Regions from separate parts of the Thiofaba sp. EF100 genome, predicted to be linked through region 1. Evidence: predicted binding sites of a transcription regulator. Region 1 holds the regulator's gene; each other region holds the start of a gene.

Region 1 (7,225 bases):
TGCGCAGGCGTTCGGCCAGACGTTCCACCATGAACACCGAACGGTGCTGGCCGCCGGTGCAGCCGAGCGAGACGCACAGGAACTGCCGCTGCTCGCGCTCGAACATGGGCAGCCAGGCCAGCAGGGTCTGCTCGAGCTGATCGAGCATGGCATGGACTTCGGGCAGATCACCGAGGAAGGCGGCCACCTCGGCATCGCGCCCGGTCAATGGGCGCAGGCGAGGGTCCCAGTGGGGGTTGGGCAGGCAGCGCATGTCGAAGATGAAGTCGCTATCGGTGGGGGCGCCGTGCTTGAAGCCGAAGGATTGCAGCAGGAGTGAAAGCCCGCGCTGCTCCTGCTCCAGCAGGCGGGCGCGCAGCAGGGCGCGCAACTGGTGGATGTTGCTGCGTGAGGTGTCGATGATCAGGTCGGCCGCCTCGCGCAGCGGGGCGAGCAGTTCCGCTTCCGCCAGTAAGGCTTCGTCCAGCGGCAGGCCTTCGCGCCCCAGCGGGTGCAGGCGCCGGGTTTCGCTGAAGCGGCGCAGCAACACCTTGTGCTCGGCGTGCAGGAACAGCAGTTGGATCTTCAGTTCCGGGTGCCCTTCGCGCAGCCGCGCCAACTGCTGGTGCAGGTGGCGCAGTTCGCTGACCCCGCCGCGGACGTCGATGCCGATGGCGGCGCGCTCCTGGGGGGCCATCGCCTGCTCCGGATCCAGACTGAGGGGTTGCAGCAGGGCAGTGTCGACGAAGGCCGGCAGCAGGGCGAGGGGGAGGTTGTCGACACAGTAGTAGCCGGCATCCTCGAGGGTGTGCAGGGCGATGGTCTTGCCCGAGCCGGAGAGGCCGCTGACGATGACCAGCTTCACAAAGGTTCCTTGCCGAGGTGTTTTCCGAGGCGGCGGGAGAGTTCGTGCGCGGCATTATAGCCGATGCCGTCCCCGGTGCCGCATGCCTGTAGACGGGCCGCCGTCTCCACCAGCAGGGCGAGGTTGCGACCACCGCGTACCGTCAGAGGAAGCTCGGGGAGGGTGGCATCGCCCAGGCGGTAGTCGCGCCAGGCCCCTGCGAGGCGATCTTCAGGGCGGGATGGCGCGTCCTCCAGCCGGATGATGAGGTCGAGCGGATGCTCAGCGCAGACGGCCTGTTCGCCAAACAGGCGCCGGACGTTGAGGATGCCGAGCCCGCGCACCTCGAGGAAGTCCTGCAGGGGAAAGGGGCAGCGGCCCAGCCAGCGGCCATCGGCTGCGGGGAGGAAGATGGGGGCGTCATCCGCGACCAGGGCGTGGCCGCGGCTGATCAGGTCGAGGGCGAGTTCGCTCTTGCCGATGCCCGCTGAGCCTAAGATCAGCACGCCGAGGGAGGTGGCGGATGCCCCTGATGCGTCGGGTTCTCGATGGCCATACCCCGAAAGGGCTTCCGGCATGGATGCCGGGGGAAACAACGAGGAAGGCCCAACGCATCGGGGCGTGTCCCCAGGGGGCGGCACCCGCAGGGCGAGAAAGACGCCATGCAGGCTGAGGATGCCTGCGGCTGAGGCCGACTCCGGGGCAGGGTCAGGGGGGTCCGTGCTCATGTTCTTGCTGCGTGCCACTGCCGGAAGCGTCCTCCACGCTGGCTACTTTGCGGGTCAGCAGGCTGAAGGCAATCTCGCTGTTCTGCGCCTGGCGGATGGCGGTGCAGAATTCGGGGTCACTGAAGCGGCGGGCGAGCTGGCCGAGGATGGCCAGGTGGGCCTCTTCCCCGCCTTCGGGGACGAGGATGGCGAAGATCAGGCTCACCGGGACGCCATCCGGGCTATCGAAGTCGATCCCGTTCTCAAGGCGCATGAAGGCGCCCACCGGGGCCTTGAGGGCGGGCAGTTTGCCGTGCGGGATGGCGATGCCGCGGCCGACGCCGGTGCTGCCGAGCCGTTCGCGGGCCAGCAGGGTATCGAAGATGGCCCACGCTTCGAGCCCTTCCTGGGCGCCGGCGACGATCTGGCTGACGAGCTCAAGCGCGCGCTTCTTGCTCGAGCATTCCTGGTCGAGCTTGACCCGCTCGGGGGTGAGGATGTCGGCAATGGTCAGGGTCTTCATCAGCAGAGACGCTTGCGCTCGTTGGAGGGGGGGATGCCGAGGGACTCGCGGTATTTGGCGACGGTCCGACGGGCGACGTTGATGCCTTCGGCCTCCAGCAGCTGGGTGAGACGACTGTCGCTCAGCGGCTTGTTGGCCGGTTCCTCCGCCACCAGCTGCTTGATCCGGGCGCGGATGGCGGTGGAGGAGGCCTCTCCGCCATCCGCGGTGCCCACGTGGCTGGAGAAGAAGTGCTTGAACTCCACCACGCCGCGCGGGGTGTGCATGTACTTGTTGGTGGTGACGCGGGAGATGGTCGACTCGTGCAGTCCCAACTCCTCGGCGATCTCGCGCAGCACCAGGGGGCGCATGGCGGCCTCGCCGTGCTCGAAGAAATCCTGCTGGCGGCGCACGATGGCCTCGGCCACCGCGAGCAGCGTTTCATTGCGGCTCTGCACGCTCTTGATGAACCAGCGCGCCTCCTGCAGGGCGTTGCGCATGTAGTTCATGTCCTCACCGCGGCGGCCGCGCTGGATGAGGCCGGCGTACAGGTTGTTGATGCGAAGTTTGGGGGTGACCTCGGGGTTGAGTTCGACCCGCCACTGCCCTTGGATGCGGCGCACGATCACGTCCGGGATCACGTATTCGACGTCCTGACTGCGCAGTTCGGCGCCGGGGCGTGGGTTGAGTCCCTGCAAGACCTGCAGGGCCGCCTTGAGGGCCTCGGCGTCGATCTTCAGCAGGCGCTGCAGGCGGACGTAGTCGCGGCTAGCCAAAAGGTCGAGGTGTTCGAGCAGGCGCGCGGCATCGCTGTGGGCCGGGGTGGGGGCCTCGACCTGTCGCAGCTGGATCGCGAGGCATTCGCCGAGGTCGCGCGCCGCGACGCCGGGCGGGTCGAACTGCTGGACGAGGTGGAGCATGGCCTGCGCCTCGTCCAGCTCGACATCCGGCAGGTCCCGACGCAGGCCCTCGACGATGCTCTCCAGGGGCTGCTCGAGGAAGCCGTCCTCGTCCACGGATTCGATGATGGCGGTGGCAATCTGTTGGTCGCGCGGTGAGAGGGGGGTGAGCAGCATCTGCGAGAGCAGGTGGTCGTGCAGGCTTTCCTGCCCGCTGCTGGTGTAGCTGAGGAAGTCGCGCTCCTCGTCCTCCGCGCTGCCCTTGCTGTAGCTGGTGCTGCCGTCGGCTTCGAAGATGTCATCCCAGCGGCTGTCGAGGGGCAGCTCCTCGGGCATTTCCTGGCGCGGGGCCTCGAGGTCGAGGGTGGTGTCTGCCTCGTCCAGGCGGGTGGTGGGCAGGGCCTCATGGGCTTCGATGGCAGCCGGCTCGGTCTCCTCGCCGCTCTCGTCTTCGATCTCCAGCATGGGGTTGGCCTCGATGGCCTGCTGGATCTCGGTCTGCAGTTCGAGGCTGGAGAGCTGGAGTAGCCGGATGGACTGCTGCAGCTGGGGGGTCATCGCAAGCGATAGCCCCTGTCTGAGCTCGAGTCCGGCCTTCATGCCTGCATCAATGGGATGGTCATCATGGCGTCATTCTAGCGCGAAGCGTTGGCGGGGTATGCAGTCTGAGCGTCATGCTCACAGGCTGAACTGTTCGCCAAGGTAGACCTCGCGCACGCGCGGGTCGGCGAGGATGGCCTCCGGCGTGCCCTCGGCCAGCACCCCCCCGGCATGCATGATGGTGGCGTGGCTGCAGATGCGCAGGGTCTCGCGCACGTTGTGATCGGTGATCAGCACGCCGATGCCGCGTTCGGCGAGGTGGCGGATCAGGCGCTGGATGTCCAGCACGCTGATCGGGTCCACCCCGGCGAAGGGCTCGTCGAGCAGCAGGAAACGCGGCTCGGCGGCCAGGGCACGGGCGATCTCGACCCGCCGCCGTTCGCCGCCGGACAGGCTCAGGCCGAGGCTGTGGCGCACGTGGCTGATGTGCAGCTCTTCGAGCAGTTGGTTGCAGATCGTCTGCCGATCCGAGGCGCGGCGTAGATCCGCTCGCAGTTCGAGCACGGCGAGGAGGTTGTCCTCCACGGAGAGCTTGCGGAAGACGGAGGGCTCTTGCGGCAGGTAGCCGACGCCGAGGCGGGCGCGGGTGTGCATTGGCAGGGAGGAAATATCCTGGTCGTCGAGCAGGATCTTCCCGCCATCCGGCTTCACCAGGCCGGTGATCATGTAGAAGCTGGTGGTCTTGCCCGCGCCGTTCGGTCCCAGCAGGCCGACGATCTCGCCGGTGCGTACCTCGAGCGTCATGGCGTGCACCACGGTGCGCGCGCCGTAGCGCTTGTTCAGCCCCTCGGCGCGGAGGGTGTGGCCGGGAGTGCTCACGGTTTCTTGCCCTCGCCGGCACTGCGCGGCTGCAGGGTCATGCGCACGCGGTCGCTGCCGCCGGCACCGGCGTCCACCACTTCGTTCTTGAGGTGGTAGACGATGCGCTCGCTGGCGAGGGTGTCGCCGGCCCGCTCGATCCGCGCCTGGCCGCTCAGGGTGATGATCTCGTCGAGGGCCTGGTAATCCATCCTCCGGGCTTCGCCGCGGATGGGCTGGCCCGCATCGTCGCGGTCCTGGTAGATCACGGGACGCCCTTCGAGGATGGCGCGGTCGAACTGGCCGTCGCGCAGGTGGATGGTGGCCTTGTCAGCCGTCAGCGTGAGCTGGCCCTGGGTGATGATGACACGCCCCTCGTAGGTGGCCTCGCCGCCCTTGTAGTCGGTGTGCTTGCGGTCGGCCTCGATCGAAAGCGGCAGCTTGCGGTCGGCGGAGGCCGCGTGGGCCTGGGGCGTGAGCCACAGCGGGGCGAGGAGCAGGGTGGCGAGGAGGATCTTAACGACGGGGCGGTTCATGGCGATCATGCACGCGGCCTTCCTGCAGGAGCAGTTGTTGAGTGAAATCGGCGGAAAAGGCCGCTGCCTGGCTTTGCCAGTGCAAACCTTCCGCCGTCATGGGTTGTTGACTTGCGGCGGTGCGCGCGACGAGGTCGAGGGCCACGTCGCGCGCTTGCAGCCGCAGGGCATCGGCGGGTGGGACCTGCTCGCGGTCGAAGGTCACGGCTCCCTCGAGCCACGCGTGCCTGCGGTCGTCGTCGAGGCGGGCCTGCTCGGCGCGGAGATGCCACATCCCCTGCTCGCCCTCCCCGGGGTGGACGAGCAGTTCGGCCTCGCTCAGCAGGTAGGCACCGCTCTCCGCCCGGTGTTCCAGGTGGGTGCCGAGGGCCTCGTAGGCGATGCGCCCCTCACGGTCGAACAGCCAGGCGTGTGGCTGGGTGAAGCTGTGGTCAGCGCCATGCAGGCGCGGTGTGGCTGTGGGCAAGGGGCGCTGCAGGGCGCCGTTGGCCAGGACGGCCAGTAAGGCGGCCCCGCCAAGCAGGCTCCAGAACAGTGCCTCTTGCCGGAATCTCATGCCAGGTAGCGCGCCAGCAGGGCATCCAGCCTGCCCTGGGCCTCGAGGATCAGATCGCACAGGTCACGTACTGCGCCCTGGCCGCCGCCATGCTCGGCAATCCAGTGGCAGTGACGTTTCACGATGCCGGGGGCGTCCTGCACGGTGGTGGCGAGGCCGACCCGGCTTAAGACCGGCAGGTCGATCACATCGTCGCCCATGTAGGCGACCTGTTCGTGCGCAAGGTCCAGGCGCTCGATCAGGGCAAGATAGGTGGCGCGTTTGTCGTGCTGGCCCTGGAAGACGTGCGGGATGCCAAGGTTGTGCATCCGGTGCGCGACCGCGGGCGAGCTTCGCGCGGTGATGACGCCGACCTCGATCCCCGCCTCCATCAACAGCTTGAGGCCGTGTCCGTCGCGGGAGTGGAAGGCCTTGATCTCCTCGCCGTCGGCATTGAAGATCAGGCGACCGTCGGTGAGCACCCCGTCCACGTCGAACAGGGCCAGGCGAATCTTGCGGGCGCGGGCGAGGATGTCCTGCATCAGGCCACCCCGGCGCGCAACAGGTCGTGCATGTTGAGCGCACCCACCGGCCGGCGGTCCTCGTCGACCACGATCAGGGCGTTGATCTTGTGCCGCTCCATCAGGCCGAGGGCCTCGGCTGCCAATATCCCCGCCGGGCAGGTCTTGCCGCCCGGGGTGTAGAGCTCATCGATGCGTGCGCCGCGCAGGTCGATGTCGGCATGATCCAGGGCGCGGCGCAGGTCGCCATCGGTGAACACCCCGGCAAGCCGCCCATCCGCACCCACCACGGCGGTGATGCCGAGCCCCTTGTGGGTGATCTCGACCAGCGCATCGCGCAAGGGGGCACCCAGGGAGACCTTGGGCAGACGCTCGCCGCTGTGCATGATGTCGCGCACGTGCAAAAGCAGGCGGCGGCCCAGGGCGCCCCCCGGATGGGAGAGGGCGAAGTCCTCCGCGGTGAAGCCGCGCGTCTCCAGCAGGGCCACCGCCAGGGCATCGCCCATGGCGAGGGCGGCGGTGGTGCTGGCGGTGGGGGCGAGGCCGAGCGGACAGGCCTCCTTGTCGACTCCGACATCGATGTGCACCTCGGCCTCGCGCGCCAGGGTGGACTGCGGGCGGCCGGTCAGGGCGATCAGCGGCACCCCCAGGCGCTTGATGATCGGCAGGATGGCGAGGATCTCCGGGGTCTCGCCGGAGTTGGACAGGGCCAGCACCACGTCCTGGCGGGTGATCATGCCCAGATCGCCATGGCTGGCCTCGCCTGGGTGGACGAAGAACGCGGGGGAGCCGGTGCTGGCCAGGGTGGCGGCGATCTTGCCGCCGATGTGCCCCGACTTGCCCATGCCGGTGACGACCACCCGACCTTGGCAGGCGAGCATCAGCTCGCAGGCGCGCACGAAGGCCTGATCCAGCCGCGCGGTCAGGCGGACGAGGGCGGCGGCCTCGGTGTCGAGCACGGCGCGGGCCAGGCCGAGCAGGCGGTCGGGATGCATGGGGTGGGTGTCTTGGGTTGAGGGAGTCAGGAACAAAAGTATACCGAAGCCGAGGGCATGACCTGAAGGCAGGTATTGATACAATGCTCCCCATGGAAGAAGTGGACGTACCAACATTCGAACCCGAAGCTGCCCGCGCCAGCGAGCTCGGCTGGGATGCGGCGCGTGCGCGGCAGCGCGAGGCTGCCGCGCGCCTTGGGCTCGAGGTCAGCTTTCGCGACCGGGTCGAGGGGTTCGAGGGGCCGCTGCTTGCCCTCGTACCGTCCGGTTACTTCTTCATGGGGGCGCCCCCCGAGGAGTACGCCCGCC
Region 2 (7,225 bases), on a different contig from region 1:
TTCGGGATATAACGATGGTGGTTGGTTTTTTATGTTTTTGAATATTCTGAATTTTTGTGGGGAAGGTCTCGCCGGCGGAAGGGCTCAGGTAGCCGTCTGAACGCGATGCCTTATTGCAAAATGCAAGGGTGCTTGCGAAATGCAAGGAGGTGGGGGATCAGGTTTCGCGGGCGCTCTTCAGCTTGCGCCAGAGGGTTGAAGGGTCGATGCCGAGGCGTTCGGCAGCGAGGGTGCGGTTGCCGTTGCAGGCGGCGAGGGTTTTGCGGATCCACGCGCGTTCCACGTCGTGCAACGTCGCGGAGGAGGGCAACTCGATGGCGGTGGAGGTGTCGGCGCGGCGCTGCAGCGGGGGGTGAATGATCTCCGCCGGCAGGTCGCACAGTTCGATGCGTTCGCCGCGCGCCAGCACCAGCGCCCGCTGGATGATGTTTTCCAGTTCGCGTACGTTGCCGGGCCAGGGGTAGCGCTGCAGGGCTTCGAGCACGCCCGGTCCGCAGGCATGCACCTCCTTGCCGAGCGCAGGGGCCAGCCGGGTGAGGATGTGGGCGCCCAGCGCGGGGATGTCCTCCACCCGCTCGCGCAGCGGGGGCACATCGATGGGAAAGACATTCAGGCGGTAGAACAGGTCCTCCCGGAACGTACCGGCCTCGACCAGCGGTCTGAGGGGCTGGTTGCTGGCCGTGACGAGGCGCACGTCCACCTCGATGTCGCTCACGCCGCCCACGCGCATGAAGCGTTTTTCCTGGATGAAATGCAAGAGCCGCACCTGGACCTCGGGGGGCGCGCTGTTGATCTCGTCGAGAAAGAGTGTTCCGCGATGCGCGGCCTCCAGCAGGCCGATGCGCCTGCTCTGGGCGCCGGTGAAGGCCCCTTTCTCGTGACCGAATAGTTCGCTCTCGATCAAGGTCGGGGCGAGGGCGCCGCAGTTGATGGCCAGGAAGGGGCCATCGCTGCGTGGGCTGAGCGCATGAAGGTGGCGGGCGAGTACGCCTTTGCCGGTGCCCGTTTCGCCGGTGAGCAGGACGGGCAGGGGGGTGGGCGCAACGCGTTGGAGGAGGGCCATGGTCTGCCTCATGGCCAGGCTGAGGGCAATCGGTTCCTTGGGGGAGAGATGCTCGTCGTTGCTTCCTTGAGACAGGCGGCGGCGATGCAGGGCCTGTTCGGCTGCGCGCGCGAGCACCTGGCGCATCTCGTCAGGATTGGAGGGGTGCAGGAGCACATCGTAAACCCCCTGGCGAAAGGCCTCGGCGACCGCGGCCCCTTCCTCGCATCGGACCACGGCGATCGTGACCGCCCTGGCCTGGCGTGCGCGCAGACCTGCCTGCATCTCGGGGGGATAGATGTTTGGCAGGGGGTGCTCAATCAGGAGGATGTCGTCCATGGCCGGCTCAAGCCATGCCGTGTCCAATGCCTCAGGCGCATGGAAACAGGTGACGTTGGCGAATTCGGCCAGGATGGGGCGCAGCCGGAGAGCGGTTTCATGCCGGGCCACGAGGCAGGCAGAGAGGTGGGAGCGGGACATGGATTCGACGATGCTGCAAACTCGATATGTCCGATAGGATATAACGCTGAGCGGTGCTCGTGGATTGGGTCGCACCTGCACGTGGGGTTGGTCGTCGTGCGGTGGGCAAAAATGGTGCCCCATTTTGGTGCTTATGCTCCAAGATGGAGCGACCCCGGACTCAGGAGAGGTGAGAGGGTGGCATGAGTGAGCGCTTGGTGCATGGCATGCTTCATGCTTCAATTGCGAGCAGCGCCCGCAAGGGTAAACTTGGTTAGGTTTTCTACTTCTCTCGGCCACTCTGGAGGCAGATCCTCATGACCCCCGCTGACGTCATCAAGATGATGCAGGAACACGGCGTCAAGTTCGTTGACTTCCGTTTCACCGATACCCGTGGCAAGCAGCAGCATGTCACTTATCCCGCCTCCCGCGTCGACGAGGAAGCCTTCGAGAACGGCGTGATGTTCGACGGTTCGTCCATTGCCGGTTGGAAAGGCATCCAGGCCTCCGACATGATCCTCATGCCGGACCCGGCCACCGCGGTCATGGACCCGTTCTCCGAGGAGCCGACCCTGATCGTCGTCTGCGACGTCATCGAGCCGGACACCATGCAGGGCTACTCGCGTGACCCGCGCTCCATCGCCAAGCGCGCTGAGGCCTACCTCAAGAGCACCGGCGTTGCCGACACCGCCTTCTTCGGTCCGGAAAACGAATTCTTCATCTTCGACGACATCCGCTGGGCCCAGGACATGTCCGGCTGCTTCGTCAAGATCGACTCCTCCGAGGCCGCCTGGAACACCGGCAAGGAGTACCCGGACGGCAACATGGGCCATCGCCCGGGCGTCAAGGGCGGCTATTTCCCCGTCCCGCCGGTCGACCAGCTGCACGACATCCGTCAGGCCATGTGCCTAGTGCTGGAGGACATGGGCCTGAAGGTCGAGGTGCACCACCACGAAGTGGCCACCGCGGGTCAGTGCGAGATCGGCGTGGCTTTCAACACCCTGGTGCGCAAGGCCGACGAGGTTCAGACCCTCAAGTACGTGATCCAGAACGTGGCCCACACCTACGGCAAGACCGTGACCTTCATGCCCAAGCCGATGGTGGGCGACAACGGTTCCGGCATGCACGTGCACATGTCCCTGTCCAAGGACGGTAAGAACACCTTCAACGGCGACGGCTACGCTGGCCTGTCCGAGACCGCGCTGTACTACATCGGCGGCATCATCAAGCACACCCATGCCCTGAACGCCTTCTGCAACCCGTCCACCAATAGCTACAAGCGCCTGGTGCCGCACTTCGAGGCCCCGGTGAAGCTGGCCTACTCTGCCCGCAACCGCTCCGCCTCCATCCGCATCCCGTTCGTGTCGAGCCCGAAGGCCCGCCGCATCGAGGTGCGTTATCCGGACTCCACTGCCAACCCGTACCTCGCCTTCGCCGCCCTGCTGATGGCGGGCCTGGATGGCATCAAGAACAAGATCCACCCGGGCGAGGCCGCCACCAAGAACCTGTACGACCTGCCGCCCGAGGAGGAGAAGGCCATCCCGGAAGTCGCCTTCTCCCTGGAGCAGGCCCTGGAGGCCCTGGATAAGGACCGCGAGTTCCTCAAGCAGGGTGGCGTGTTCACCGATGAGCTGATCGACGCCTACATCGAGCTCAAGCAGGCCGAGGTCCAGCGCGTGCGCATGGTGCCGCACCCGGTCGAATTCGACCTGTACTACAGCCTGTAAGGCTTGCCCGACGGGCACCTCAAGGCCCCGCCCCGCGCGGGGCTTTTTCTTTCCTGCGGCATGGCCTAATGTAAGGTTTATGCGCACCTTCATCCTGTTGGCCCTTGCCCTTTCCATCCTCACCGCCCAGGCGGCCGAGGTGTACCGTTATGTCGATGAGAAGGGCAACACCGTGTTCACCGATCAGCCGCGCGCGGGTGCGCAGCGCATGGTGGTCGAGCCTGCCCCGGCGACCAGCGTGGTGGTGCCGGTCCTGCCCGCTGCTCCCCAGGCCCCGGCCAAGGCGCCCAGTAAACCCGGCACCGAAGCCTTCGCAGGGTATCTTGATCTGCGCATCACCCAACCCGCGCCCAACGAGGCCCTGGTCAACACCGGAGGTGATGTGGACGTGAGTCTCAATCTCCACCCCCCTCTGCGCGCCGATTTGGGGCACGGCCTGACCGTGCTGCTGGACGGCGCGCCGGTGGCGCAGAACAGCACCCGGATGAACCTCGTGCTCAATAACGTGGATCGCGGTGACCATGTGCTCGAGGCCTACGTCCAGGATGGAGCGGGAGCCGTGCTGATCCAGTCCGCTCCCGTGCGCTTCACCCTGCAGCGGCCGAGCCTGTTGCAGCCGGGACGCCAGGCGCCGGGGGCTCCGCTCAGTCCTATCCCGCCGCCGGTGCCGCAGCTTCGCCCCGCGCCCTGAGGGGGGTAGGGCCGCGCCCGCGTAGGAGCGACGCCCTCGTCGCGATGGGAGGCATCGGCCCGCGGGCGGGCCTCCTACAACCTAAGCCTTGACGGTGCGACGGGCCCTCTCGCCTAAAAACAGGGGCTGGCCTGACTCTTGCTTCGCTCTGGACATGAATCAGACTCCCGAATGCGCCCTCCTCGCGCGCCTGCTCGAACACCAGACGGTGGCCCTGCTTTGGCTGGATGCCGGCTTGCAGGTCGTCTACCTCAACCCTTCCGCCGAGAATCTGCTCGGGTTGAGTCTGCGTCAGGCCCGGGGCTTGCCGGTGCGCTCCATCCTGCCGGGTGAGGCGAGCCTGCCGGAGGTGCTGCGCCAGTCGTTCGAGAGCGGCCATCCCTGCACCTTCCGCGAGATGCCCCTGCACGCCGCGGGGCGTGACGTGATGGTCGACTGCGCGATCAGTCCGCTGATCGATCCGGATCTGGGCGAGGGGGTGCTGGTGGAGATGATGGACGTCGAGCGCCATCTGCGCATTGCCCGGGAGGAGCAGTTGCTGGCGCAGCAGCAGGCCACCCGTAGCCTGCTGCGCGGGCTGGCGCACGAGATCAAGAATCCGCTCGGTGGCTTGCGCGGCGCGGCGCAATTGCTGCATGGCGAACTCAAGCAGATGGAGCTGCGCGAGTACACCGCAGTGATCATGCGCGAGGCGGACCGCCTGCGCGCGCTGGTCGACCGCATGATCGGCCCGCGCGTGCTGCCGAAGAAACGGATGCTCAACCTCCATGAGCCGCTCGAGCACGTGCGGCGGCTGGTGAGCATGGAGATGCAGGATGGCCGCGTGCGCCTGGTCACCGACTACGACCCAAGCATCCCCGAACTGTACGCCGACCCCGATCTTTTGATCCAGGCCGTGCTCAACATCGTGCGCAATGCCATGCAGGCCCTGGCCGGTCAGGCCGATGCCCGCATCGTCATCCGCACCCGCGTGCTGCGTCAGTTCACCCTGGGCAATACCCGTCACCGGCTGGTGGCGCGCATCGACATCGAGGACAACGGTCCCGGCATTCCGCCGTCCCTGCAGGATACCCTGTTCCTGCCCATGGTCAGCGGCCGGCCGGGCGGGACCGGGCTTGGGCTTGCGATCAGCCAGTCGCTGATCGCCCAGCACGGCGGTCTGATCGAGTTCGCCAGCCACCCCGGCCGCACCCTGTTCTCCATCCTCCTGCCCATCGAACCATCCGCTTTGGAGAGTGCTCCATGAACAACGACGAAGGGATGGGCGTCAGCCCGCATCGCGATCCCCGAAGGGTGGAATCCAGGGAAGGATTCCGCAACGCCGCGCAAGAGGTCTGGATCGTTGACGATGATCCCTCCATCCGCTGGGTGCTCGAACGGGCGATGAGCAAGGTCGGCTGGCCGTCGCGCCTGTTCGAGTCGGGCGAGGAGGTGCTCGCGAGCCTGCGCCGCGAGCAGCCCGGGGTGCTGGTGAGCGACATCCGCATGCCGGGGATCGATGGCCTGGCGCTCATGCGTGAGGTGCGCGAGCGTTACCCGAGGCTTCCGGTCATCATCATGACCGCACACTCGGACCTCGATGCCGCAGTGAGTGCCTTCGAGAGCGGCGCGTTCGACTACCTGCCCAAGCCCTTCGACATCGACGAGGCGCTGACCCTTGTGCGTCGCGCATTGGACAGCCGTGCCGAGAGCGGCGGGGCGGGGGAGGTGGAGGCCGAGGAGCCGACCGGGATCATCGGCCAGTCGCCGGCCATGCAGGAGGTCTTCCGCGCCATCGGTCGCCTCTCGCGCTCCAGCATCACCGTGCTCATCACCGGTGAATCCGGCACCGGCAAGGAGCGGGTTGCGCAGGCCCTGCACCGGCACAGCCCCCGTGCCAACGGCCCGTTCATCGCCCTCAATACCGCCGCCATCCCCAAGGATCTACTCGAATCGGAGCTGTTCGGCCACGAACGTGGCGCGTTCACCGGCGCCCAGGCCCAGCGCCGCGGGCGCTTCGAACAGGCCGATGGCGGCACCCTGTTCCTCGACGAGATCGGCGATATGCCCTTCGACCTGCAGACCCGTCTCTTGCGCGTGCTGCAGGAGGGCGAGTTCTACCGCGTCGGCGGCCATACCCCGGTCAAGGTGGACGTGCGCATCATCGCCGCGACCCACCAGGACCTTGCCGCCCGCGTGCGCGACGGCCTGTTCCGCGAGGACCTGATGCACCGCCTCAACGTCATCCGCCTGGCCCTGCCGGCCCTGCGAGAGCGGCGCGAGGACATCCCTCTGCTGCTTGAGCACTTCCTCAAGCGGGCGGCGCGGGAGCTGGGCGAGCCGCCCAAGATGCTCACCCCGGAGGTGCTGGCCCTGCTCAAGGCCTACGACTGGCCCGGCAATGTGCGCCAGCTGGAGAACACCTGCCGCTGGCTGACCGTCATGGCCAGCGGGCGCGAGGTGTTGCCCTCCGACCTGCCGCCGGAAATCCTGCGCACGGGCGGGCAGCCGCCGGCCGTGGCAGGCGCAGCCCGGACCGTCCTGTCCGCACAGGTCCCGGAGGAGTGGCCCGCCTTGCTGCGTCGCTGGGCCGATGCCCGCCTCGCGTCCGGCCAGCGTGACCTGCTTGACGAGGCGCTGCCGATGTTCGAGCGGGTGATGATCGAGTCCGCCCTGGCCCAGACCCACGGCCTCAAGCAGGACGCCGCGATGCTCCTGGGGTGGGGGCGCAACACCCTGGCGCGGAAGATGAAGGAACTGGGGATGGAGTGAGGCTTGCAAGCCTGCCTGGGGAAGATGAATATCACCGCATCCAACCTGTGGTGACCCCGCCATGCCCACATTACGCCCCGTCCTCCTTGGCGCTCTGGCATTGCCGATTTTGAGCGGCTGCCTTGGCGGCGATTTCCCCTCCATGGCCACGCCGCCGGAGTCTGTCGCGGTGCATCCGCAGGCAACGGAGCAGTTCATGCTCAAGTTCAAAGATGGCCGTGACGAGGGCGCGGTGCGCGCGAGCCTCGCCAGGCTCTCGCAGGCAGCGGGGCTGGAGCTGGTCTACCTGCGCCCCATGGCCGGTCAGGCCCATGTCCTGCGTTTCCCCGCCGCAGCCACACCGGCGCAGGTCGAGGAGGCGCTGCGCGCCCTGCAGGCCTTGCCGGAGGTCGAATACGCCGAGTTGGATCAAAGGGTGACGCGCCCATGAAGACGTATCCGCTCACCCTCGCCCTGCTCGCTGCCGGAGTGGGCCCCCTTGCCCAAGCCGCCGCCCCCATGGCCGAGGCGATGGTCACCCAGCTGATCGTCCAGCCCGCGAGCTTCCATGCGGCG
Region 3 (7,037 bases), on a different contig from region 1:
ATCCTCGACGTCAATCCACCCCTTGGACAGCAAGGTGCTGACCGCTTCTGATGCGTGCGCGCTGTCATGCGCGCGATTGATCTGAAGGTTGGAAAGCACCTCGCTCAGACGATTCCGTGCAAGGATAGGATCGGGGGTGGTGAAGTTATGGTCGCTAGCGTAGACGAAATTGCTGTCTTTCCACCGATAGGCAAACGAAAACACTGCGGCAGCTGTTTTAAGTGCGTCGGGTGAGCCGGTAGCATTGAATGCGAGAATACCGCCAGGTTCGAGGTGGGTGCGAGCTAAATTGAGGAAGTCTGATGAAAGTAGGTTTGTTATCAAGGCGCGCCAGTGAAATGTTGTATTCATGACGATAAGGTCGAAACGCTCGGCTTCGTTTCGGCGCAGCCAGCGGCGACCGTCATCGATGTGAATATGCACACGCGAGTCACGCAAAATGGGTGCCACTTCTGGGCGTCCGCGTATGAGTGTGATATAGCCTGGATTGATTTCGATGACATCGATACGCTCGACGGACGGAAAGGCCGCGAGCACACGCGTCCACGAGCCGCCGGATAAACCAATAACCAGTATCTTGCGTGGTTGTGGGTGCAAGGCGGCTAGCAGGTATACGCGGTCGATTCTGTTGCTGTTATCGATAAGGCCGATATTGATCTTGCCGTCGTAAATGTTGCCGCCATAGACGGCCTCATCGGTGTCAGGGCGGACTAGGGTATGAATGATGCCGTGCCTGTTCTCAAGTAAGAATCCGATTGACTGTCCGGGCGAGGGGGCGGCAAGAGCTTCCAGCAGTGCGGTCTGCCGGGGCATCAGGACCGTTGTGGACAGCACGGCTAGCCCCGACAGGGCCAGCGTTAGGCGCCATGAGAATTGGGGGGCCATCATGCCCCCAGTAGCGAGCATGATGGCCCCAAGTGCGAGCATCAGTGACTGGCTCGTCATCAGATCAAGCCACCAGAATCCAATAAGCAAAGGGGCTAGGGTTGCGCCGACGATGTTGGCGAAATAGACCCGCGCGATGGAGCGGCCAGTGTCCGCGCTACCGAGGTGCCCCCCCAAGTGGTGAACGACTGGAAAGAGGGCAGCTTTGCTGGCGGCTGTGGCAATAATGAGGCAGCTCATGAGTGGCGTGAGAAAAAGCCCGCCAGCCGCCTGCATGACCAACCAGGGGGTGGCGAGGTCGATGATTCCAGAGAGAACCAGACTGCGTGCACCAAAGGTGCGGATGGCTGTCAGCAAACGGTTTTCGCAGGCGCGCTTCCCGGCGAGCGACCCAAGAACGATGCCGAAGAGAAAGAGACTCAAGACGAGGGCGAAGGTCTGTGGCGAATTGCCATTGGCGAATCCGGCAATCCGCACCCAAAGAATCTCCTGACCGAGGCTGGCAAAACCGACCAAAGCCGACGTCAGCCAGGCAAGCGTAGTCATCCTCATGGGGCTACCTTGCTTTGATTTGGATAGGTGAGGAGAAGTACGGATACCCCAGCGGCGACGGAGAGATTGCCCAACGCAGCGAGGCGAATGGCCGTGTCCAGCGTGAGCCAGTAGAACAGGGCGAAGCCGGCGAGCAGTGCCCCAATGGTCGCACCAAGAGTATTGCTCGCATAAAGTGCGCCGGTTGCCTTGCCGATGTTCGTCCAGCGCCGGGCGAGGTCGGTCACCAGGATCGGCAGCGTGGCTCCCATCAGTAGCGTCGGGAGCAAAACAAGGGCAAAGTTCACTGCTGCGATGGCAGGCAGCGGGGCGTGAATCATGGCCTCCCCTGCCCAGCGCAGCAACTCTGGACTGAGGAATCCGAATACCCCCACGCCCCCCTCGGCAAGGGCGAAGAGCAGCAATGTGCGGGAGGGGTGACGGTCGGACAGCCAACCTCCCGCCAGCGCGCCGACGCCAAGGCCAAGCATGAAGGCGGCGACCACGATGGTTACAGACTCCAGGTCGGCGCCGAATGATGCAAACAGGATGCGCTGCCAGGCGACCTGATAGACCAGCGCGCAAGCGCCAGAAATCAGGAACAACGCGCCCATGGCTGCGATCAGGGCATCTTGAGTTTGCCGCATGGCTCCATCCTCATGGCATGGTCAAAATCAGGTACCGCCAAGGTCCAGCGTGGGCCTGGTGCGAAAGCCTCCGAGACCCAGCTCAGTCTATGATCATGAGCTGGATGCTCGATGTGCGCGATATCCGCCAAGGCGTGGAACACGCCCGCTGAATAAAGTGGTGCATCGATCCGCTCCTGCAGGCGCTTCATGATATCCGGGTGCGCGTTCCTATAGCTGTTGGAAAACCATGCGAGAGCGCTGACCCGGAAATCGGCTTCATTGTCGTGGCCATGTCCGCTCGTCGTGCATGCGCCTTGAGGAATGTTCTCTCCATGGTCGGAGACATAGGTCAGCGCTGCGTAGCTGTTGGGACGTGCTTGCAGCTGCTGGATGAGCTTCGAAAGGATGTGATCGGTAAATAAGATCGTGTTGTCGTAAGTATTGGTCACTGTTTCCGCGCGCTCATCGGAAGGATCCTGCTTCTGCGAGGGGCGGAACTGGTCATAAGTTTCCGGATAACGCTGGGCATAGGCCTTATGACTGCCGAGGAGATGGACGACGAAAAACTTGCGCTGTTCCGGCTCCTGAAGGAAACGCTCGAAAATGGGCAACAAGGCATCGTCGTGGTTCCCCTGTTGCGTGTAGTCGACACCGTTGGTGTAGAGCACTTTGTCGGCCTCGTAGGCGTGCACGGCGATGATGGAGTCATGCAGCCCAAGTGGGGCTTGATTGGAGATCCAGTAGGTTTTGAATCCTGCTTGCTTAAAAAGGCTCACCACAGAGGCCTGGCCGAGGGGGGCGCGATGGGTGAAAGGATCCTGCTTGCCGGTCAGAATGATGGGTACGGCGAGGCGGGTGGCGGAGAAGGGTGATACCACATTGCGGAAGCTCACCAGGTTTTCTGTTGCCGCAAGCTTGGGGGTGGTATTGCGCTCATACCCATTGATGCCCCAATGCGCGGGGCTGGATGATTCACCGATCACCAGTACGTAAACCTCGTCAGCATCCACTTCAAGGGTGCGCTGGGGATGGAAGTCCCAGTACTTGATCTGCTCGCCGGCTGCGCGCAGCCGGACGCGCTCGGCAAGGTAATCGCGAACGCGGAAAATTACCCCCAACGGGTAGCTATCACTCAAGGTGGCGCCGAGCGGTGAGGCCAGCTCGGTGGTCATGAGCGACTCCAGGGAGGTTTGCGCAGCCTGTGCGTCGAAGACTGGCTTCTTCTGGGCCCAGTCCCACTCCAGCCAGGCGTACTGGACCATGGGCACCAGGCTTGCAAGCGCAAGCCATCGCAAATAACGGGAGGGAGGGATGGTCGGTGTTTTACTCGCTAGCCTCAGCGTGGTGAAGAACAGGACGAAACCGCTGGCTGAGCAGGCAAGCATGGGCAGTAGGCCCAGGTATTCGATGGCCTCAATGGGATTCGACTCACTAACCACGGCGAGAATATGCGGTGTCGTGGGTTGTCCGAATTCGATGATGTAGGAAAGCTCGAAGGGCAGAAGGAGGTAGAAGGGGCTGAGTAGCCTTAAGACCCAGGCCGGGCGCCGAGTCCAGGCAAGCAGCGCTGTAACGAGGGCGAGGGAGGCCGGCAAGCTGCGGATGATTGCATCGACAGGGTCATCGGCGATCGCACAGAACACCAGGTTGGGGGTTAAAAGCAACGCCAACCAGAGCAGTGCCGTTTTCATGGCATCTCAATCACGAAAAAACCCCGCCGAAGCGGGGTTGTCGAAGGTTAAAGCTGCATCGACAGGGGTTAGACGCGGCACTCGGCCGGAACGTACTTGTTGTTTGCGGCGGAACTCACGGCGCACGTCCAGTTGACCACTCCGTTCGCGGTCAGGGTGGGGGTAAGGGTAAGGACTACGCCTTTTGCAGCAGTTGTGCCAGTGAGTGTGATTGCACCAGTAGTGTCATTGCAAGCAAGGGACAGGAGGCTCTTCAGACCATCTCCTGATCCAATGGTGGTAACCCCCCGGCAGCTTCCTGCCTGAATTGCGCCGAGGTTGGCAATATTCTCACCTACAGTGGCTTTAGCAGCTGCGCCGCCAGCCATAAGCTCGGATACACGAGCACGCACGGTGTAATCCTGATAAGCCGGCAGGGCGATGGCCGCCAAAATACCAATGATCGCAACCACGATCATCAGTTCGATCAGGGTGAAGCCTTGTTGGGCCTTTTTCATCATGTTCATGGTGTGCCTCCGTTGGGATGGTTTGGGTTGGCATGAGGAATCATGCACAAGCCATGCCAAGTGTGGTGGTTCTGTTTGACGGTTTGATGAAGGGTGCATGGGACTGGGGTTTGGAGCGCTGGGGCGTGTGCGCTGTGTAGGTGCGCGGTGAGGTGGATGTGACAGGGTTTGTCAGAATTTGACCATGACTTTGTCATGGTTTGACGGAGCGCCGTGAGCGGGCCTTGGCCGACGCGCCTGATTCGCCCTTGTAGGAGAGGCGTGTCGCCGCGACAGGCGTGCCACACAGGTGTCGGCCCGAGGGCGGGCCTCCTACGGGGGGCGTGTCCGTGCGAGGGTTCCCGGATTCCGGCCTGTGGCTTTTCCTTCGAGTGACGTTAGGTGTTGCTCAGGGTGATGGTGTTGAACTCGGAGGCAAAATCGCCCCGTGCTGGGGTGAGGTGGAGGTGTTGCTGGCACATACGGACGAGTCTTCCGGCCGTGGCGTAAAGGACAGGGGCCAAGGCGTGTAAGGCGTTGAAGTGTTCAGCAATCTGTTCGTAATCGGTTTCGTAGTCGTGGGCGGCGAGATTACGCGCGGTGCGAAGGAGTTGCCACTGTTCAATCGAATCAATGACCCGCTGTTTTTCGAACCAGGCGAGCACTTGAAGGAAGGTGTCGGTGGGCTCGCCCATGAGCAAAGCGGTATGGCGCATGGCGGAGGCAAGGATGTCCTGAAGCTTGGCGAAGCGCTCGTTCATGGCGGCCAGAGTCTCAAACCATTCGGCGTTTTTCTTTTGGGCTTCCAGGAGGGGTGCGGTCAAAGGCCAGGGAAGCCGTTGCTCCGTGGCATGAAGGTAATAGGTGCTGCGTTGGATGGCGTCGAGCAGTTGGGCAAGGTGGGTGCGTTGAGCCTGGAGGATGGCTTGGGTCATTGCAGTTCAACCCCTTGGAGTCTGGCGAGCTGCTGAAAAGGCGTGGCGGGACGATCAAGCGGGTGAATGACAAGATCGACCGGTCGGCCCAGGGCGCTTTCGAGAGCGAGCTTGAGTTGTGCGCGTTGGAGGAGCGGGGGCATGGTGGGGGGTTCGAGCAGGAGGTCGATATCCCCACCGTGCCGCTGGTCGTCAAGCTGTGAGCCGAAGAGGATGGTGCGGGTTTCCGGTCCAAGGCGGCTATGGACGGATTGGAGAATGAGTTCGCGTTGCTGTTGGGTCAGGCGCATGGGGGGATGGCCTTTGATGGAGTGAGCTCGGCGGCATGAATGATGGGTGATTACAAGTGTAGCCCGGATGGAGCGCAGCAAAATCTGGGGAAGGCGTGGTCCAAGGGAAGATGCCCCCGGACCCGGCCTTTGGCCTTCATCCGGGCTACGCTGGCTAGGGATGGGGTGATGTGTTTGGGGGCTTGCGCATGAGAAAGTCGACGACGAACCGAAACTCGCCGCGCTGGATGAGGCCGTGCAGGCGCGCCAGGTCAATGTTCATGTAGTCGTGGACGATGCGGTTGCGCAGACCCACGAGCGCGTTCCAGGTGTTCAGGTCTTCAGCGGGAATCATCCCGGCCTCGGCAAGGGCGGCAAATGCATCGTAGGCGGACACAGGCACGGCGCGTCCTGATGCCTTGAGCCATTGCTTGGCCTTGCCGATGGCGTTTTCGATCAGCACTTGCAGGGCGTGCAGGATGCCGCTTTCCTCCAGCAGCGTGAGTTGGCGCCCAGAGTTCAGCAGGGCTCGGGCCTGTTCGAGGATGGTGGCCTGGCGCTCGGCCTGGCGTTCGGTCTCGGCTTGGTAGAGGTCAAGCCGCATGCTCGCGCTCCCAGTAGAAGTCTTCCAGCTCTCGCCAGGTACGGCGCAGGAAACGGGCCCAGGCGGGGTGGTCTTCGCCCCATAGGGGGATGCCTTCCTCGGCCACGGCCGCCCGCATGGCAAGGTTGGCCTGGGCCAGGTCAATGAGGTCGATGCGATCCTCGGGCAGGCTCAAGGCCTGGGCCAGGGCGCGGCGCAGGGTTTCGGTGCGGGCGATGCGCGTGAGCCAGTCAAGACCTGGCGCCCAGCTTAAAGCGATATCCCAGTCGCTGTCGGGGCGCGCACGCCCTTGAGCACGGCTGCCCACCAGGACGGCGAAGTCCAGTCCCTCGTGCTGGGCGAGGACCTGTTGGATGGCTTCCAGAGGAATGTCGTGATGTGCTGTCACGCCGTACGCTCCCTTCCATCAAGCGGCTTGGCACCGGGGTGTGTCGGGGCCGGCCTGAAAGGGGATCAGTCCGGAGGCGACGGCATCCAGGATGACGATCTCGACCACGGAGCCGTCCTCGGCATAGCTGATATGGATATTCCAGTCTTGGGATGTTTCGCGCACGATGGGTTTGTCGGAAAAGTGCAGAACAAGGATGTCATCCTGCGGATGGTAAACGGCTTGCATGCTTAGGGCTCCCAGGTGAAGTGGTGCATGACGGTCTTGACGATCAGGGCGTTTTCAAGCGCGACGGCGGCACAGATTAGATTGTCCGTCCGGCCTGGAATGCTTTTGGCAATCCAAAGGCGCCTCTCATCCTTGTAACGCTCTTCACCCGTTTCGATCAGCTCCAACAAGAGTGCGTCGCTGATGCATCTCTCCTGCATGCGTTGGCGAGCATGCAGGGTGACGATGATGATGCGACCGAAGCGTAAGCTGAGCATGGTGGGATTTGACGGCCCGGATAAAACAAGTGTAGGGCACCTCGAAAAACCTACTGAGTGCGAAGCTGGCAAAGCCCGCTCACCCCTCGCCTATCGATCGGATAGGTGTCGGGGGTTCGCTGCGGGGCGCCTTGC

The links. The regulator sigma-54, encoded in region 1, starts transcription at its own class of promoters, with help from an activator protein. The targets are predictions, from matches to a motif close to TGGCANGNTNCNTGCTT.
Positions count from the first base shown of each region.
Region 2: the regulator sigma-54 is predicted to act here: its motif matches at 4,047-4,063, upstream of glnL (nitrogen regulation protein NR(II)).
Region 3: the regulator sigma-54 is predicted to act here: its motif matches at 4,285-4,301, upstream of V6D91_RS10055 (pilin).

Region 1 covers NZ_JBAJEY010000001.1:585,094-592,318, reverse strand. The annotation lists gene rapZ (RNase adapter RapZ) at 1-844, opposite strand, end outside; gene V6D91_RS02885 (HPr kinase/phosphorylase) at 841-1,401, opposite strand; gene V6D91_RS02880 (PTS sugar transporter subunit IIA) at 1,532-2,053, opposite strand; gene V6D91_RS02875 (RNA polymerase factor sigma-54) at 2,053-3,531, opposite strand; gene lptB (LPS export ABC transporter ATP-binding protein) at 3,610-4,350, opposite strand; gene lptA (lipopolysaccharide transport periplasmic protein LptA) at 4,347-4,865, opposite strand; gene lptC (LPS export ABC transporter periplasmic protein LptC) at 4,846-5,421, opposite strand; gene V6D91_RS02855 (HAD-IIIA family hydrolase) at 5,418-5,945, opposite strand; gene V6D91_RS02850 (KpsF/GutQ family sugar-phosphate isomerase) at 5,942-6,916, opposite strand; gene V6D91_RS02845 (formylglycine-generating enzyme family protein) at 7,009-7,225, shown strand, end outside.
Region 2 covers NZ_JBAJEY010000002.1:346,071-353,295, forward strand. The annotation lists gene V6D91_RS06050 (sigma-54 dependent transcriptional regulator) at 158-1,522, opposite strand; gene glnA (glutamate--ammonia ligase) at 1,819-3,228, shown strand; gene V6D91_RS06060 (DUF4124 domain-containing protein) at 3,308-3,919, shown strand; gene glnL (nitrogen regulation protein NR(II)) at 4,074-5,165, shown strand; gene glnG (nitrogen regulation protein NR(I)) at 5,180-6,670, shown strand; gene V6D91_RS06075 (hypothetical protein) at 6,867-7,100, shown strand; gene V6D91_RS06080 (S8 family peptidase) at 7,097-7,225, shown strand, end outside.
Region 3 covers NZ_JBAJEY010000005.1:209,289-216,325, reverse strand. The annotation lists gene V6D91_RS10070 (hypothetical protein) at 1-1,431, opposite strand, end outside; gene V6D91_RS10065 (fused MFS/spermidine synthase) at 1,434-2,063, opposite strand; gene V6D91_RS10060 (phosphoethanolamine transferase) at 2,039-3,736, opposite strand; gene V6D91_RS10055 (pilin) at 3,805-4,242, opposite strand; gene V6D91_RS10050 (hypothetical protein) at 4,620-5,156, opposite strand; gene V6D91_RS10045 (hypothetical protein) at 5,156-5,359, shown strand; gene V6D91_RS10040 (DUF86 domain-containing protein) at 5,601-6,029, opposite strand; gene V6D91_RS10035 (nucleotidyltransferase domain-containing protein) at 6,019-6,417, opposite strand; gene V6D91_RS10030 (DUF2283 domain-containing protein) at 6,436-6,645, opposite strand; gene V6D91_RS10025 (DUF4258 domain-containing protein) at 6,648-6,902, opposite strand.